3 regions of the Antarctobacter sp. genome follow, and region 3 is predicted to be linked to each of the others. Evidence: riboswitches for the same ligand, from Rfam matches in the RefSeq annotation. Region 3 holds a riboswitch; each other region holds the start of a gene.
What was found. A riboswitch is a leader RNA that binds a small molecule or an ion and turns the genes downstream of it on or off. The one in region 3 is predicted to bind cobalamin.
Positions count from the first base shown of each region.

Region 1: another riboswitch for cobalamin. It lies ahead of ACQY5B_RS06410 (hypothetical protein); the one in region 3 lies ahead of ACQY5B_RS13770 (DUF4198 domain-containing protein).
Region 2: another riboswitch for cobalamin. It lies ahead of bluB (5,6-dimethylbenzimidazole synthase); the one in region 3 lies ahead of ACQY5B_RS13770 (DUF4198 domain-containing protein).

Region 1 is NZ_OZ255849.1:1,140,888-1,146,825, reverse strand. It holds gene ACQY5B_RS06415 (mechanosensitive ion channel family protein) at 12-2,330, shown strand; gene ACQY5B_RS06410 (hypothetical protein) at 2,351-2,653, opposite strand; cobalamin riboswitch at 2,770-2,973, opposite strand; gene ACQY5B_RS06405 (LysR family transcriptional regulator) at 3,086-4,012, shown strand; gene ACQY5B_RS06400 (hydantoinase/oxoprolinase family protein) at 4,083-5,938, shown strand, end outside.
Region 2 is NZ_OZ255849.1:1,833,056-1,838,993, forward strand. It holds gene ACQY5B_RS09905 (CaiB/BaiF CoA transferase family protein) at 1-1, opposite strand, end outside; gene ACQY5B_RS09910 (agmatinase) at 129-1,085, opposite strand; gene ACQY5B_RS09915 (hypothetical protein) at 1,257-2,765, shown strand; cobalamin riboswitch at 2,846-3,025, shown strand; gene bluB (5,6-dimethylbenzimidazole synthase) at 3,069-3,758, shown strand; gene ACQY5B_RS09925 (hypothetical protein) at 3,775-4,200, shown strand; gene guaB (IMP dehydrogenase) at 4,237-5,685, shown strand; gene ACQY5B_RS09935 (RsmB/NOP family class I SAM-dependent RNA methyltransferase) at 5,811-5,938, shown strand, end outside.
Region 3 is NZ_OZ255849.1:2,659,272-2,665,209, forward strand. It holds gene ACQY5B_RS13750 (PACE efflux transporter) at 1-375, shown strand, start outside; gene ACQY5B_RS13755 (fumarylacetoacetate hydrolase family protein) at 397-1,092, opposite strand; gene ACQY5B_RS13760 (aldo/keto reductase) at 1,124-2,128, opposite strand; gene ACQY5B_RS13765 (D-lyxose/D-mannose family sugar isomerase) at 2,194-2,883, opposite strand; cobalamin riboswitch at 3,013-3,215, shown strand; gene ACQY5B_RS13770 (DUF4198 domain-containing protein) at 3,340-4,143, shown strand; gene cbiM (cobalt transporter CbiM) at 4,148-4,765, shown strand; gene ACQY5B_RS13780 (NikL family nickel/cobalt ECF transporter subunit) at 4,762-5,343, shown strand; gene cbiQ (cobalt ECF transporter T component CbiQ) at 5,340-5,938, shown strand, end outside.

The DNA of each region.
Region 1 (5,938 bases), 1.5 Mb from region 3:
GGATCCGACGGATGCCCCTTCCCCTTCGCCGTATCGCCGCCCTTACGATGCTGCTGGCCTGTAGCCTGATGCTGCCCCGCGCGCTGGCGGCACAACCGGAGGGTCATACCGGCTGGCCTGGCGACTGGCAGACCTTCTGGTCCTCCGGAGAGGCATTTCTGATTCTGCAACAACGCGGCGACGCGGTCAGCGGCACCTACCAGCCCGGCGGCGGCACCGTCGCCGGCGTAACGCGCGACGGAGTTCTGCGCGGCACATGGTCCGAGGGTGGGGAAAGCGGCGATTTCATCTTTGTTCTGTCGGCGGACGGGCAAAGCTTTGCCGGGCGTTTCGGGTCAGGTGACTGGTGGAACGGGCATCGCGCCGCGATCGCCCAGCAACAACGCCCCGCCTGGTTCAGCGGCGCCACTCCGCAGGCGACGCTGCGCAGCATCCTCACCGCGGGCAATGACGCCATCTACCACGGGCGCGAAGGCCAGGTACGCTGGATCGAACCGTTGCTGACTTACGATAGCCCGGACGGGGACTCGTCGGACCGGGAACGTCGGCGGCGCGCGCTCTGGCACATCCTCGACATCTCGACTTTCCGGCTTTGGGATGCACCGGTCCCGCCCGCCGGGGCAGAGCCTGGCGAGACGCTGGCCTTCGAGATCAGCCCGGCTGGCACAAGCGCCGGCCACAGCCTACGGTTCCGCCTGGGAGCTGATGGACTGTGGCAACTGGTCGTCCCGCCTGCCGTGATCCTGCAGGCAGATCTGGAACGACTGATTGATGCCCGGGGGCACGACACGCTGGAGGCGCTCGAACGGGCGCGAGCCGGCAGTCCGCGCATGGTGATGATGGACTTTCTCCTTGGTGCCAATGACTGGGTCGGCGCGGGCGATGCCCGTGCATTGCGGGCGCTGAACCTTGATCACGTTCCGCGCCAGTTGCGCCGGATCGAGGGCGCGCTGATGGCCGATTACCTCCGCCAGAGCATCGACCGGATCGGTTTTGTCTACTGGCAGGAGATCCCCGACGATCCCAACCGCCCCCTGCCGTATGTCTACTATCGCCATCCGGTCGGCGACATCACCATCGCGCCCACGGACATCCTCGACGACGAGGGGCGCACCGTGGAGCGGCGCTGGCGTTTCTCACGCGAGACGATGGCAGAGTTGCCAGACATCTACGCGGCCCTCGAAAAGATGCCTCTTGCGCCCGGCCTGACCACGCAACCGCCCCTGTCACAGTTCTTTGCCACGCGGCAGGCGGTCCTTGCGCGTGCCGGTTGGCTGCAAGCCGAGGCCTGGGGACTGGAGACCTGGCAATGGATGGGAGTGCTAGCCTACCTAGGGGTCATGACGCTGGTGCTGATGACAGGATCGGTCGTCGCGCGCCGCCTGGCGGGACGGGATAGCCAGAGGGGACGCCTTGTGGGACAGTTGGCCGGCCCGGTCGGCTTGATGGCCGTCGCCTTGCTGTTCCTTGACGCCAGCGAGCGGCTGGGCCTGACGTTGCGGGCTTTCGGCGTGATGTCGGGCCTGTCCGCGATGCTGCTGATCCTGGCCGGCGCAGCGCTGACCTATCGTATCGTCTCGCTGATCTTTGACGCACTTATGACCAAGGCGACGCAGACCCTTGCCTACACGGACGAAATCGTACTGTCGCTGGCCCAGGGATTGATGAAACTGTTGATCGTCGTCGGGGCGGTGATCGGCTGTGCCGATGTTGCCGGCCTGCCCTACGAAGGGGTCCTGACCGGCCTGGGGATCGGCGGCGTGGCCCTGGCCTTTGCCGCACGCGAAACCGTGTCCAACATCATCGGCGGCGCGATCCTTCTGTCCGACCGTCCCTTCCGCAAGGGCGACCTCGTCGAGGCAGCCGACTCGCTGGCCGTGATAGAAACGGTGGGCCTGCGTTCGACGCGCCTGCGCAAGCTGGACGACACCCTGATGATCGTGCCCAACGCCCAGCTTTCTGACCAGGTGATATCCAACTGGGGCAGCCGGCGGAGGCGTCGCGTACTGATGAAGATCGGCCTCACCTACGAAACCCCGCGTGCGCAACTGGAACAGTTCGTGGCGCGGCTGATGGAGATTTACCGCGATCAACCGGAGGCCGAGACCGACAATGTGACGATCGGCATCACGTCGCTGGGCCCCCACAGTATCGACATCGAACTATGGGGGCACTTCCGCGTTTTCAGCTACGAGGCGCAGATCGCCGCGCAACAGGCGCTGATCCTCGATATCCTGTCCCTGGCCGAAGAGCTGGGCATCAACTTTGCCTACCCGACGCAGACCGTGCACCTGGCCGCAGACAATGGGTCAGGTCCGACCACGGCATAGATTGCGGCGCAAAGCTCCGGTCAGATCGACAGCCGCCGTTTCCGCGCGCCGCCGCGTCGTTGCGGCTGGGGCAAGGGCAGGTCCAATGGCACCGCCGGGCACCGGATCGAGTGATGCAGCAAGTCGCAGAACACCGCCACCGCCGGATCTGTGCCCGCAAACGGCTGGGCACAGGTCCAGGCATGCAGCGCCTCTTCCTTGTAGCTTGCACATCCCGGCAGGCTGCCCAGCCATTGCATGTAGCCCATGCTGGCCAGTTCCCGGGCCCGTTCCGGTGTCTCGGCCCGTGTCTGCAATAGGGTCAGTACCCGTTCGATCGTCATCGCGCCCTCCGCGCAAGGCTGGGGCGGGGATCATGGATCGGCGGCAGGACGGGTGGCAGGTTGCCATTCGTCTTTCGCGTCTCCGGGGCACCCCGCCCGGGTTGAGTGGCTTGGGCGCAAGGCGCCCGGCGATGGCAGGTCTCCTGACTTGCGGGTCAAGGCGCTGTCCCGAACCTTCCCGGGCCTTGCGGCCCAGTGGTCACTTCGGGATGGCTCGCCGCTTACAGTTGCGGGGGCAGTCGCGGACTTGGGACAAAGCCCCTCACCGCGTTCCCTTTTCAGACCGCGCGGGCGCGGTCACCATCTGTGGTCAAAGTGGCGCAGCGCTCTCGCCCGGTCAAGCGGTTCGGGCCGGATGACTTGCTTGAACGCTGCAATACCGCCCCATGTCCGCCGCTTGCGCCGATGCAACGCAGGCGACAGAGTGCAGGCATGGGCCAGATCACCGTCAAACAGCTCGAAGCCTTCGTGCAGGTGGCCGACCTGGCCAGCTTTCGTCGTGCAGCGGAACGGCTGAACACGACCCAGCCCAATATCTCGACCCGGATCTCGGCGCTGGAATCGCTACTGGGGCTGCGCCTGTTCAACCGCGACGCCGGGTCGGTCCGGTTGACGCCGACGGGCCGGACGATGCTGCCCCGAGCCCGGGCCGTTCTGACCGCGATGGACGGGTTCGTCGCCGCCGCTGGCGAAGATCACCTGTTCGAGGGCGTGCTGCGTCTCGGCGTGACAGAGATGATCGTGCACAGCTGGCTGGGCCCCTTCCTGCGGGCGCTCAAGGATCGGTTTCCGGCCATCGACGTGGAACTGACGGTGGATCTGTCCGCCAATCTCTCGCCCTCGCTGTTCAGCCGGGGGCTGGACCTGACGTTGCAGAGCGGCCCGTTCGGGCGGCAGATCTCGGGTGGCGTGGACCTTGGCGCGTTTCCACAGGTCTGGGTCGCGGCGCCGGGCCTGGGCCTGCAGGGCCGCGCGCTGAGCCTGCGCGACATCGCGCGGCACCCGGTGTTGACCCATGCCCGTGGCACCCTGCCCTTCGAACAATTGCGCGACCATGTCGCCTCGCACCCGGACCTGGACGTGCGGCTGGTGCCTTCGACCAACCTTGCCGCCTGCCTGCAGATGACGCTGGACGGCCTGGGGCTGGCCTGCCTGCCAGAGATCATGCTGCGCGACCAGATCGCCGCCGGGCGGCTGGTGCCCCTGCGCTACCTTTGGGTGCCGGACCCGCTGCGCTTTCGGGCACGTTACGACGCGGGGCTGGCGCCGTCCTATGTCGCCCGGGCGGCCGAACTGGCGCAGGAGGTGGCGCGCGCGCACTTGGCGCCCCCAGAGGATAAGAAAACTCGATCCTCCTGATCCGATCAAATAATTGGATCGCATGATGTCAGGTCGCTAGGCTCGACGGGACCACCGACAGGAGCCCATCATGCCCGAACCGCTTTATCGCCTTGGCGTCGACATCGGCGGGACCTTTACCGACGTGGTGCTGGAAGGGCCGGACGGGCTGACCTCGACCAAGGTGCTGACCACCCATGCCGCCCCTGAAGAGGCCATCGTCGAGGGGCTGCACCGGGTTTGCGACCTCGCAGGCGTGGCCGCGAGACAGATCGCCCAGGTGATCCACGGCACGACGCTGGCCACCAATGCGCTGATCGAGCGACGCGGCGCAAAGACGGCGCTGGTCACGACCGCCGGCTTCCGCGACGTGATCGAGATGCGCACCGAAAGCCGGTTCGAGCAATACGACCTGAACCTCGTGCTGCCCGAGCCGCTCTTGCCCCGGAACCGGCGCTACACAGTGAATGAGCGCATGGACGCGGACGGCGGTGTCCTGATCCCGCTGAACCGGACCGAGATCGAAACCCTGGCCGAAACCCTGCGCGCGGGCGGATACGGCAGTGTCGCCGTGGGCCTTTTGCACGCCTATGCCAATGACGCGCATGAGCGCATGGTGGCCGAGGTGCTGGCCGAAGCTTTGCCCGGTGTGGACATCTCGCTGTCCTCCGAGGTCTCGCCGCAGATGCGCGAGTACGAGCGTTTCAACACCACCATCGCCAACGCCTATATCCGCCCGCTGATGGCGTCCTATCTTGGCCGGCTGAAGGAACGGCTGGCGCACGAGGGGGCCGATTGCCCCGTCTTCCTGATGCATTCGGGCGGCGGCATCCTCTCGCTGGAAATGGCGGCGGAATTCCCGGTACGGCTGGTGGAAAGCGGCCCCGCCGGGGGCGCGATCTTTGCCGCCGAGATCGCGGCACGGCACGGGCTGGACCGGGTATTGAGTTTTGACATGGGCGGGACGACGGCCAAGATCTGTCTGATCCGCGGGCATACGCCCAAGACGGCGCGGGTCTTCGAGGTGGCGCGCAGCTACCGGTTCAAGAAAGGTTCGGGGATGCCGATCTCGATCCCGGTGATCGACATGGTGGAAATCGGCGCCGGGGGCGGCTCGCTGGCTTCGGTGGATGCGATGAACCAGATCCGTGTCGGCCCGGAAAGCGCGGGATCGGAACCCGGCCCGGCCTGCTACGGGCGCGGCGGCACGCGACCCGCCGTCACGGACGCGGACCTCGTCCTGGGCAAGCTGGACCCAGCAAATTTCGCCGGCGGCTCCATCACGCTGGACCCGGACCGCGCCGAGGGGGCGCTACGGGCAGAGATCGGAGACACGCTGGAGATGGACGCGCTGGAAGCCGCTTACGGTCTGGCCGAGGTGGTGGACGAGAACATGGCAAATGCCGCGCGCGTGCACGCGGTGGAAAACGGCGAAGACCTGGGCCGTTACACGATGATTGCCTTTGGTGGCGCCGCGCCACTGCACGCCGCGCGGCTTTGCGAGAAACTGGGCGTTGCGCGCTGCCTAGTGCCACGGGGCGCGGGCGTGGGATCGGCCATCGGGTTCCTGCGCGCGCCCTTCAGCTTCGAGGCGAACCGCTCGGTCTTTACCCGGATGCGGGAGTTCGACGCCGCGACGGTCAAGGCGCTGTTCGCTGAACTGCGCGACGAGGCGGAAAGTTTCGTGCGCACCTGCGATGCCACGGCCCCGATAGACGCCGAGGCCAAGGTCTTCATGCGATATGCCGGTCAGGGTTGGGAAATCCCTGTTCCCGTCCCGCTAAAGGACATGGCGGCGCCCGATGCCGACCGGCTGCTGAGCCGGTTCGAGGCCGAGTACACCGCCTTGTTCGGCCGCACGGTCGAGGGGCTGGAAGCGGAAATCACGGTCTGGTCGGTCAATGCCTTCACCACCCGGCCCGCTGTTGAGCCTGTTGCGCCGACCGC
Region 2 (5,938 bases), 830 kb from region 3:
TGGGCGGGTCCTGTTCTGGGTCGGGTGCTCTACACCAGAGAAACGCGACAAGGCGGTGACGGCAAGGCCTGTGATGGGGGCTGCGCGATCCTTCGCGGGTGCGCAGCATATTTGATGCGGAATTCAGCCTAGGGTCTTGGCAACCCGGCGTGAAAGACGAAACCCAGCAGGTTCATCAGAAGTTGTGCGGCCAGGATCGAGGTGCTGCCGGTCGGGTCGTAGTCCGGCGCGACCTCGACCAGGTCAATTCCGACGACCGGATGAGAGCGGACCGCTTGTTGCAGGATCTCCAGCACCTCGTAGTAGAGGAATCCGCCGTGGCTGGGTGTGCCGGTGCCCGGCGCGATCGACGGGCAGAAGGCGTCGATGTCGATGGTGATGTAGATCGGCACGCCTTCGGGCAGGCGGGCGGCGGTGGCCTCGGGGCCCAGCCTGCGCACCTGCCGGACCGACAGGATGTCGGAGCCACGGGCGCGCGCATCCTCGTAACCCTCGCGCGCCGTGGACGAAACGTTGCGGATGCCCAGTTGCGTCAGCCCGGTGACCCAGGATTTCTCCGCCGCCCTACGCATCGGATTGCCATGTCCGCGGGTGACGCCGTGCCGTTCATCGACGAAATCCAGGTGCGCGTCGATCTGCAGGACATGGAAGGGCGCGCGGCCTTCGTAGGCCTCGATGCAGGGAATGTTGACCGAATGATCTCCGCCAATGGTTACGGGCAGGGCGCGCGCAGCCAGCGCCGCCTCGACGCCGCGGCGGATGTTGGCATGGCTGCTTGCGGTGTCGGTATGGATGATGTCGGCGTCGCCCATGTCGACCAGTTGCACGCCGTCCAGATAGGTCACGTCGTCCTCGTGATCGTAGGCACCTGCATGACCAAAGCTGAACAGGGTCGAGGCCTCGCGCACGCCGCGCGGGCCGAACCGTGCCCCCGCGCGCCATTGGGTTCCCGCGTCGAAAGGCGCACCAAGGATTGCCGCGTCGGCCTGCAAATTGGACCAATCGGGCTGATAGGGGGCCTTGGCAAAGGTGCAGATGCCGGTGAACGGAAGGTTCAGCCGACCGGATTCGTAACCGTGACTCATAGGGGTCTCCTTGATTGGCGCCAGCCTAGTCGGAGGGGCGCGCGCAACAAGGGGCATTGCGCGTCAGGATAAAATTAATCGTTAAGGTTGAAAGGTTGTTCTTGTGTACACGCGGTGAGGGGTTACCGTGCGTCACATGAATACAATCTTTGATTGCAATGGGGGACTGGAATGAACCTTTTGAACAAGAACGGGCCGTTGTTGGCCATCGCGCTGGCGGGGCTGCCGCTGACAGTCTTGGCACAGGACTTTGGCGTCGACATGCCAGCGGAACCTGCGCCTGGCGTCCGCTTTCCGACGCCCGAGGCCGAGATCGACGCCTGGATTCGGGCCGAACCGCAGAATACGGGCGCCATCCATGCCCATGCCTGGGGGATCTGGGCCGGCCTGACGAAACCGGTCGAGGGTGAGGGCGCCTATGCCCGACTGACCTATCAGACCTGGTTGACCAAGGCGGATGTGATCGACGTCTTTACCGGCGAGGCCCCGGAAGACCGGTTCCGGCTGGGCGAGTCCAATCAGATGTTCAAACACGGGCTGGTCGATGGTTTCCTCGCGAACGCGGCGCAGGAAAAGAAGGACGGCACCGAGCCGGCGAAAAATGCCGCCGGGATTATCGTGAATACAGACGTGCTGGAAAACGTGGCCTACAGCCCGCCCTCGGCGCAGTACCTGCTGGACACCGGCACCGGCAAACCAGAGGTGCTGGACCGGTTGTTGGAGCAGGGAGACAAGGTGCGCTTTCCCGACGCGGCGGTGAACGTCAAACCGGTCTACAAGTTGATCACCGACGATCGCATCACCGAATGGACGGGCGAAGACGGCCGGACCCGCAGGCTATACGCCTTTACGGCCTGGCCCGGAGAGCCGGACCTGGCGAACTGGACACCGGACATGAAACAAGGCGGCTATCCCGAAACGCTCTGGCAGCAATGCGTCTATGTCGATCTTGACCTTGATGGCCCGACAAAATCGACCGGCGTCGACGTCAACTGCAAAAGCCCGTCCGAGGGGAACATCTATTCCGTCGACGATTTCATCGCGGTCAACCTCAAGGATGAGGATGCGGCTTTCGTCAACAAGTCGACGGGCGACAGCAGCGACCTGACCGACGGCGAAACCTCCATCGCCCTGCTGGTGGCCATGCATGTCACGTCTCGGGAAACGACCCAGTGGACATGGCAGACCTTCTGGTGGGAGGCGGATGCCGCGCGGCCCAACACGCCCTCCAGTGCCGCCATCGCCTCGGCGCGGCCTGACACGCTGACCACGCAGGCGGCGCATTACGCGATGGCGCCGGCCTACTCGATGTTGGTGCCGGCGCAACCCCTTGTCGGGGGCAAGAACGTCGGTGCGCTGGTGACGGCCTTCAACCCCTACCTGGAGGCCGGGTTCGGCACGCCGGTCATCGGCATCACCGAGACCGTACAGATCCCCGATGGCGCCGGCGGCTGGACAACGACGACGACGGACATGGGCATCCAGACCAACTGCATGACCTGTCACGGTCTTGCGGCCTGGGGCGGACGTGGCTCGGGCTATGCGGCGAATTTCTATGTCCCGCGCGACTACTGGGTCTTCGATACGGCGCTGGACGTGGATTTCGCCTGGTCGGTCCAGTCCATTGGCGAGGCGGTCGAGAAGGCGGACAAGAAAAAGGCCGACGCAGCCTCTGACTGAAACCCGCAATTGCCGGATCCGTGCAGGCGCCTCTTGGGGCGCCTGTTGCGCCTGGATGGTTGCCCCTGCGGATGGACTGACGCACTCTGGCGCTGTCAGGTGCCCCGATATGGGGAGAATCGGGAAGCCGGTGCAAGTCCGGCGCGGGCCCGCCGCTGTAAGGGGGATGGAGCGGACAGATGCCACTGGGGCCAGCCCCGGGAAGGCGTCCGCCCCGGCAGACCCCAAGCCAGAAGACCGGCCTGACGACACGGACCGGCGCCTTGGACAGCGTCCGGTCATTGTCATTTGCGGAGCCGAAGAATGCCCGATCCCCAAGCTGCGCCCGAGAAAGCGCGCAAATTCTCCGCCTGCGAGCGTCAGGCACTTTACGATGTGATCTGCGCGCGGCGGGATGTGCGCAACGAATTCCTGCCCGACCCGATTGATCCCGCCATGCTGCGCCGCGTGCTGGAGGCGGCCCATGCGGCGCCTTCGGTCGGCTTCATGCAGCCCTGGAACTTTATCCTGATCCGCGATGCGGCCCGGCGGCGGGCGGTCCATGCCGCCTTCGAGACCGCCAATGCCGAGGCCGAAGCCATGTTCGAAGGTGAAAAGCGGAGCCGATACGCCGCGCTGAAACTGGAAGGCATCCTGAAGGCGCCGCTGAACATCGCGGTGACCTGCGACCGGACCCGCGGCGGCAAGGTGGTGCTGGGGCGGACGCATAACCGGGATATGGACCTCTATTCCACGGTCTGCGCGGTGCAGAACCTCTGGCTTGCGGCGAGGGCCGAGGGGCTGGGCGTCGGCTGGGTCAGCATCTTTCGGCAAGAGGATCTGCGCGCGCTGCTGGGCTTGCCCGACCATGTTGAGGTCGTCGCCTACCTTTGCGTCGGTCATATCGATGAGGCCTTTGGCCAGCCGGAACTGCAGGCGCGGGGCTGGCGCAAGCGGCTGGACCTGGACAGCCTGATCATGGAAGACCATTGGCAAGACGTGTCGCCCGAGTGAGCACAAGAGGTCAGACGTGGTAGATCAGGAAACGATGAAGCGCATCAACCTGTTGCACGGCGCGCCCCGCTTTGTCCTGCGCAGTGATCCGCAGACCGGGCAGCACGCGGTTCGCAACCCGTCGCAGGTGTCAAGGGCCGACGGCGATTACTGGATGCACGGCACCTCGATCCTCTCGAACGGGGCAGAACTGGCCTCGGTCTTTGTCGTGGATACCGACAGCGGCGGCACGCTGCGCGCGATCTTCTGGCTCAGCGACAGTGGCTGGATCGATAGTCAGGACCCGCAGGCCCCGGATACGCTGGACCTGCCGCGCGACCGGGTCTTTCCGTTTGACTGGCGGTTCGACGTGCCGCTGGAAGAGGATATCTTTCACCCCGATCCGGGCACGACGCCGCGACGCACCGCGCGCTCTTTCCTTTCCCGTCTCCGCATGCGATAGGGACGCGCCAACCGATCCCTCCCAAGGAGTGCCCCAATGGAGATTCGCGAGGCCCTGACCTTCGATGACGTCCTGCTTGTTCCCGCGGCCTCGAACGTGTTGCCGTCGACGGCGGACACCCGGACGCAAGTGACCAAGTCGATTGCGTTGAATATTCCGCTTTTGAGTTCCGCGATGGACACCGTCACCGAAAGCCGGATGGCGATCACCATGGCGCAGGCCGGTGGTATCGGGGTGATCCACAAGAACCTCGGGATCGAGGAACAGGCGCGCGAAGTGCGGCGGGTCAAGCGCTTTGAAAGCGGCATCGTCTACAACCCCGTCACCCTGCGCCCGGATCAGACCCTGGGCGATGCCCGGATGCTGACGGAGCGCTACGGCTTTACCGGCTTTCCCGTGATCGACGAGGCGCATCGCGTCGTGGGGATCGTCACCAACCGCGACATGCGCTTTGCCGAGAACGACGGCACGCCGGTTCACGCCATGATGACCCGCGACAACCTCGCGATCCTGACCGAACCGGCGGACCGCGAGGAAGCCATCAACCTGATGAAGGCCCGCCGGATCGAAAAGCTGCTGGTGACCGACAAGGACGGCAAGCTGACGGGGCTTCTGACGCTGAAGGACACGGAAAAGGCGGTGGTGAACCCGACCGCCTGCAAGGACGACCTCGGGCGTCTGCGCGTCGCGGCGGCCACGGGCGTTGGCGACTCGGGCTATGAACGCTCTCAGGCCCTCGCGGATGCGCAGGTCGACATCATCGTGGTCGACACGGCGCATGGCCATTCCGCCGGTGTGCTGGAAGCGGTCGAACGCGCCAAGCTGTTGTCGAACGAGGTGCAGGTGATCGCAGGCAACGTGGCGACGGCGGATGCCGCGCGGGCCCTCATCGACGCGGGCGCCGATGCGATCAAGGTGGGGATCGGACCCGGGTCGATCTGCACCACGCGGATGGTGGCCGGTGTCGGCGTGCCCCAGCTGACCGCGATCATGGAATGTGCGACGGCGGCCGGTGACGTGCCGGTGATTGCGGATGGCGGCATCAAGTTCTCGGGCGATTTCGCCAAGGCCATCGCGGCGGGGGCTTCCTGCGCGATGGTCGGGTCCATGATCGCCGGGACAGACGAAAGCCCGGGCGAGGTGATTTTGTACCAGGGGCGGTCGTTCAAGGCCTATCGCGGCATGGGTAGCCTGGGCGCCATGGCGCGCGGCTCGGCTGACCGCTATTTCCAGAAGGACGCGGCCAGCGACAAGCTGGTCCCCGAAGGGATCGAGGGGCAGGTTCCCTACAAGGGGCCGGCGGGCGTGGTCCTGCACCAGCTGGTCGGCGGACTTCGGGCCGCGATGGGCTATACCGGCTGCGCCACGGTCGAGGAGATGCGCCGCAACTGCACCTTCGTGAAGATCACCGGGGCAGGGCTGAAGGAAAGCCATGTGCACGACGTTCAGATCACCCGCGAAAGCCCCAATTACCGGATTGGATGAGTTCTGTCCGGACTGTTTCCGGTAAACTTTGAAACAATGCCCCGGCGCGGAACATGCGCCGGGGCATCGTCAAACCTGTGTCTCTGGTCTAGGCAGAGGCGATTGCCGCCGTTGGAGAACAGCCCATGACCCCCGCCGCCCGCGTGCAGGCCGCCATTGAATTGCTGGACCGGATCGCCGCCGGGCAGGCGGCGGAACAGGCCCTGACCAGCTGGGGACGCTCTGCCCGCTATGCCGGATCCAAGGACCGGGC
Region 3 (5,938 bases):
ATCGTCCCCCTTGGCACGATTGCCTTTCACATGCCGGCCCATGACATCGGCACCGTTGGCCTTGTCGGGTCCGCGGTCGCGACGCTGTGGAACATGCTCTACAACGCCGGCTTCGACCGGATCCTGCACCACCGGCGCGGCACCACGGCAAAGACGCTGCGCCTGCGCCTTCTGAACGCGCTGCTGTTCGAGACCGGGCTGCTGGCGCTGCTCTTGCCCTTCATGGCCTGGTACCTCGGCATATCGCTCTGGCAGGCGCTGGTGATGGACCTGGCCTTTGCCGGGTTCTACCTGGTCTACGCCTTCGCCTTCAACTGGGCCTACGACCGGGTCTGTCCCCCGCCAGACAGGCATGGGACGCACCGCGCAGGCTGACCGGTCAGGCATTGCGCCGCCTCAGCCGCGCGGGCCGATCGCGAACTCGACCCGGCCCAGCCCCTCGATCTCGATCCCGCAGGTATCCCCTGGCACCAACGCGCCTACGCCCGCAGGCGTGCCCGTCATGATCAGGTCGCCGGGTTCCAGTTTCATCGACTGCGACAGGATCGAGATCACCTCGGGCACGGTCCAGATCATCTCGGCCAGGTCGCCGTCCTGGCGCGTCTCGCCATTGACCTTCAGCCGGATGAATCCCTTGTCCGGATGGCCGACAGAGGCCACCGGATGCACCGGGCCGACGACGGCGGAGGCATCGAAATCCTTGGCCCAGTCCCAGGGCCGCCCCTGTTTCTTGGCCACCGCCTGAAGGTCGCGCCGGGTCAGGTCATTGCCCACGGCATAGCCCCAGACATGGGACAGCGCGTCCGCCTCGGCGATGTCGCGCCCGCCGGTTCCGATGGCCACCACCAGTTCCGCCTCGTGGTGCAGGTCCTCTGTCTCGGGCGGATAGGGCACGGTGGCGCCGTTCTCGACCAAAGCGCCCGCGTGCTTGGTGAAAAAGAACGGCGGATCGCGGTCCGGGTCCTTGCCCATCTCGCGCACATGGGCGGCATAGTTGCGTCCGACGCAAAAGATGCGACGCACCGGAAAGCGCGCCGCGCTGCCCTCGACGGCGGCACTGGCCTGCGCTGCGGGCGGAAAAACATAGTCCATGTCAACTGTCCTTGTGTTTGGGAATGCCGGGTCAGCCATAGGATTCCGGGCCGACCCACTGCTCTGGCGAATAACGCGAGCCATGCGCCCAGCCCAGCGGCAGGCAGCGCTCTATCTCGGCCTTGAGGTCATCGCCCAGCATCATCGAGGCCCCGCGCACCAGTTCGTGCAGGTGCCCCGGGCTGCGGGTGCCGGGGATCGCATGCACGGTCCGGCCCTGCGACAGGACCCAGGCGATCGCCAGCGTCGCCGTGGCATAGCCCGCCTCGGCGGCAAGGTCGCGCAGGGGCTGGCTGGCGGCGATGTTGCGTTCAAGGTTGCCACCGGTGAAACGCGGATTGACCTTGAGAAACCCCGCCGCCGCCACCCGTTCCGGTGTCGGCGGCGTATCCGAAAGCAGCCCCCGCCCCACCGGAGAAAAGGCGACCAGCGCGGTGCCCAGTTCCTCGCAGGCCTGCAACAGGCCCATCTCCGGCAGGCGCGTCTGCAACGAATACTCCGATTGCACGGCGGCCACCGGATGCACGGCGGCGGCACGGCGCAGGCTGGTGGGGGCGATCTCGGAAAAGCCGAACGAGGCGATCTTGCCCTTGCGGATCAGCCCGGCCAGCGTCGCCGTGACCTCCTCGATCTCGATCCGGGGATCGCGGCGATGGACATAGAACAGATCGACCTGCTCCAGCCCCAGCCGCCCCAGGCTCTTGTCCAGTTCCGCCTCAAGGTGGGCGGCGGAATTGTCGAAACAGCGCGCGCCCGTCTCCGGGTCGCGAGTGATCCCGGCCTTGGTCGCGATGCGGAAGGGGCTGCCGCCCTTGCCCGCATAGCGTTTCAGGAAACGCCCGATGATCTCTTCGGACGTGCCCATGCCGTAGACGTTCGAGGTGTCGATGTGATCGACACCGGCGTCCAGCGCCGCGTCCAGGACCGCGTGGCTCTCTTCCTCGCTCACGGCACCGTAAAAGCCCGCAAAGGACATCGCCCCGATGCCCAGCGCCGAGACCTCCGGTCGACCCTGTCCAAGTGTACGTCTCAGCATGTCCTGCCCTCATCCGCTGTCAGGCGGACAGTGGCGCCCGCGTCCCGGCTTGGCAAGTCCCGGCCTCAGGCCTCCAGCCAGGCCTTGTAGTCGCTGACCAGCAGGTGCAGCGGCGGCTCGTCCTCCTCGATGTCGGAAAACCGCCCGATCGGCTCGCGAAAGATGTTGTCGGTCTCGTCGTCGTTCACGGTGCTGACCTCGCCGATCAGCACGTCGCCGCCCTCGCCCCAGAAGGCGTGCCAGTCGCCCGGCCGCAGGGTCACGCTTTCGCCCGGCGCCAGTTGCAGCTTTTCGCCCGGGGTGTAGTCATGCACGATCCCGTCGCACATCACGGTGCCGCCGCGATCCTCGGCAAAATTGCCCTTGTCGTCAGACCCGTACAATTCCACCACCAGCGTCGCGCCGCCGCGGTTGATGATGTCCTCGGCCTTGATGACATGGGTGTGCATCGGCGACAGCTGATCCTGTTTCGAGATCAGCAGCTTTTCCGCGTAGCACATCCCCCGCCCCGAGGTCAGGTCCGACAGCAGCCCGTTGCGCAGGGTGAACAGGAACAGCCCCATCTCGTCATAACGCCCGGCGCCATAGTCGGTGATGTCCCAGCCGCAGCGTGCGTCGATGACATGCCGCGCCGCGCCCGCCTGCGCGACAAAGGCCTCTGGCGACCATTGCGCAAAGGGTGGCAGGGTGAACCCGTGGCGACGGATCATCTCGTCCGCCTCCGTCATGATGGCGTTGATGCGCGAGCGTTTCATGCCTTGCCCTCCGTTAGCGATAGCGGTCGTCCACAGCTATCCGCCGCCCGCCGCGCCCCGTCAACCGTCAAACCGAAAGAGGCCCCCGGCCCGTCACTTTGACCATTGCCCCGCATTGGCGAACCTGTCACACACGGTGACGTGACCGGTCCCGGAAAGGCGACTTTCCGGGGGAAAGAGGGAATGCCGTGCGGCGCATCCGCGCCAATCCGGCAACTGCCCCCGCAACTGTAAGCGGAGAGCCGGGCCAAGACGCCACTGGAGCAATCCGGGAAGGCAGGCCCAGGCACCGACCCGCGAGTCAGGAGACCTGCCGGACACCCGTGGCCCGCATGGCCACGGTTCCACCGGACGTCGGGGTGAGCGTCTGGCCTGTGTCCTGTCCGGACTCCGGCCGCCTTGTCCCACGTCTGCACACCGCATTGCGCCGGGGATGGCGCAGACTGGACAAGGACGATGACAGTGACCTTTTTTACCCGTGGCAAACAGGCCCTTTTTGCGGCCATGATGGCGCTGCCCACCGCGGCGCCCGCGCATTTCCTGCTGGAATACACAACCGACGCCCTGATCGACCGCCCCGGCGACGTGCCGGTCAAGCTGGTGTTCTGGCACCCCTTCGAAAACGGTCATGTCATGGACCTCGACCGCCCGCAGGAGTTCTATGTCATCCATCGCGGCGAAAAGACCGACCTGATGGACACGCTGCAGCCGATCACCTTTACCGGCGCCAGCAATTCCGCCGCCGCCTTCCGGGGCTCGGTTCCGGTGAAACGCTCGGGCGACTATGTGCTGGTGACGGTGCCCCAGCCCTATTTCGAGGAATCCGAGGACACCTACATCCAGCAGTTCACCAAGTCCGTGCTGAACCGCAACACGCTGCCGACCGACTGGATGGAGCCGGTGGGCCTGCCGACCGAGATCCTGCCGCTGATCAAGCCCTACAACGTGATCGCCGGGTCCACCTTCACCGGGCAGGTGCTGGCCGATGGCGAACCCGTCGCCGGCGCGGAGATCGAGATCGAGTACATGGCCGCCGAACCGGACATGGACGGATCCGCCGCCACCGCCCCCGTCGCCAGCCCGCCGCCCGGCGGGGCCGTCGTGGCGATCTCGGATGCCAACGGCTATTTCACCTTCGGCATTCCCAAGGCAGGCTACTGGGGCTTTGCCGCCCTCGGGACCGGTCCGGTGACCGAACATGAAGGCAAGGAACTGAGCCAGGACGCGGTCCTGTGGATTCGCGCCTGGGAACTGGAGTAACCCCATGCACATCGTCGACGGAGCCCTCTCGAACCCGGTCGTCATCGGCGGCGCCGTTGCGGCGGCGGGGGGCATCGCCCTGGGCCTGCGCGCCCTGCCGCTGGACCGTATCCCGGCGGCTGGCGTGCTCTCGGCCAGTTTCTTCGTGACCTCGCTGATCCATGTGCCCGTGGGTCCGTCGTCGGTGCATCTCATCCTCAACGGTCTGGCCGGGTTGATCCTCGGCTGGGCCGCCTTCCCCGCCCTTTTCGTCGGCCTCCTGCTGCAGGCGGTGTTTTTCGGCTTTGGCGGGCTGACCGTCCTGGGCGTGAACACCGTCAACATCGCGCTTGCGGCGGTGATCGTCGGCCTGCTCTTCCGCCCGCTGATCCTGCGCGGCGGCCCGGTTGCCGCGGCAATCTGGGGCGGCATCGGCGGCGCCTGCGCCACCGCCCTGACGACGCTCTTCGTCGCCCTGTCGCTGATGTTCTCGGGCGACGAATTCCTTGCCGTGGCGCATCTGGTCTTTGTCGCCCACCTGCCGATCATGGTCATCGAGGGCCTCCTGACCGGCTTTGCCGTTCTCCTCGCGCGCAAGGTCAAACCCGATCTCTTCCTGTCGATGAAGGACGTCCAGGCATGATCCGGCTCGCCCTTCTCCTGACCCTGCTGGCCCTGCCCGCCCCTGCGCTGGCGCACAAGGTCATCGCCGCCGTCTTTCCCTCGGGCAGCGCCATCGAGGGCGAGATCGGGTTTTCCAACGGCGACATGGCCACCGACCAGCCGGTCGAGGTCTACGGTCCCGGCGGCGCGCTGCTGGGCGAAACCGTGACCGACGCCGACGGGTTCTTCACCTTCGAGCCGACAGAGCCGGTCGCCCACACCTTCCGCGCCGATCTTGGCGCCGGGCACCTGGCCAATGTCACCATGCCCGCCGAAGAGGTCGCCCGCATCCTCGGCGTCGCCGCGCCCGAACCCGCGGCGCCCGCCGCCGCCACCGCCCCGGCCGCGCCCGGCGTCGCGCTGTCGGATGCCGACCGGGCCGAGATCGCCCGCATCGTCCGCGACGAGATGCGCCCCCTGCGCCGCGAGATCGCCGCCTACCGCGAAAAGAACGACCTGCAGACCATCCTCGGCGGCATGGGCTATATCCTCGGGCTGTTCGGGCTGGGCTTCTACATCGCCGCCCGCCGTCAGCTGAAAACCAAGGCCGGGGCGTGACGCATATCCTGTCGAACACCAGCGCCGCCCTGCCCGGCGACGGCGCCCGGCGCGGCCCCGGCCCGATCGCGGCGCTCGACCCGCGCGTGCGCATCCTCTCCGCCGTCGCCTACGGCATCTTCGTGGTCGCCCTCGACAGCCTGATCGCGCTTTCCGCCGCCCTGGCGCTGTCCCTGACCCTGCTGACCCTCTCGCGCCTGCCGCCCGGCAAGACGCTGAAACGAGTCGCGATGGTCGACGGCTTCATCCTCTTCATGCTGGCGCTCCTGCCCTTCACCGTGCCCGGCGACCCGATCTTTACCCTCTGGGGCTATCCCGCCTCCTGGCAGGGCCTCGCCCGCGCAATCCAGATCGGCCTGACCGCCAACGCCGTGGTGCTTGCCCTCATCACCCTTGTCGGCACGATGGAGCCGGTGACGCTGGGCCACGCGCTCTATCGCCTGAAGGCCCCGGAAACCCTGGTGCACCTGCTGATGTTCACCATCCGCTACGTCGAGGTGCTGCGCCAGGAATACCTGCGCCTGCGCGCCGCGATGAAGGTGCGCGGCTTTCGCCCCGGCACCAATTGGCACAGCTACCGCAGCTTCGGCTATCT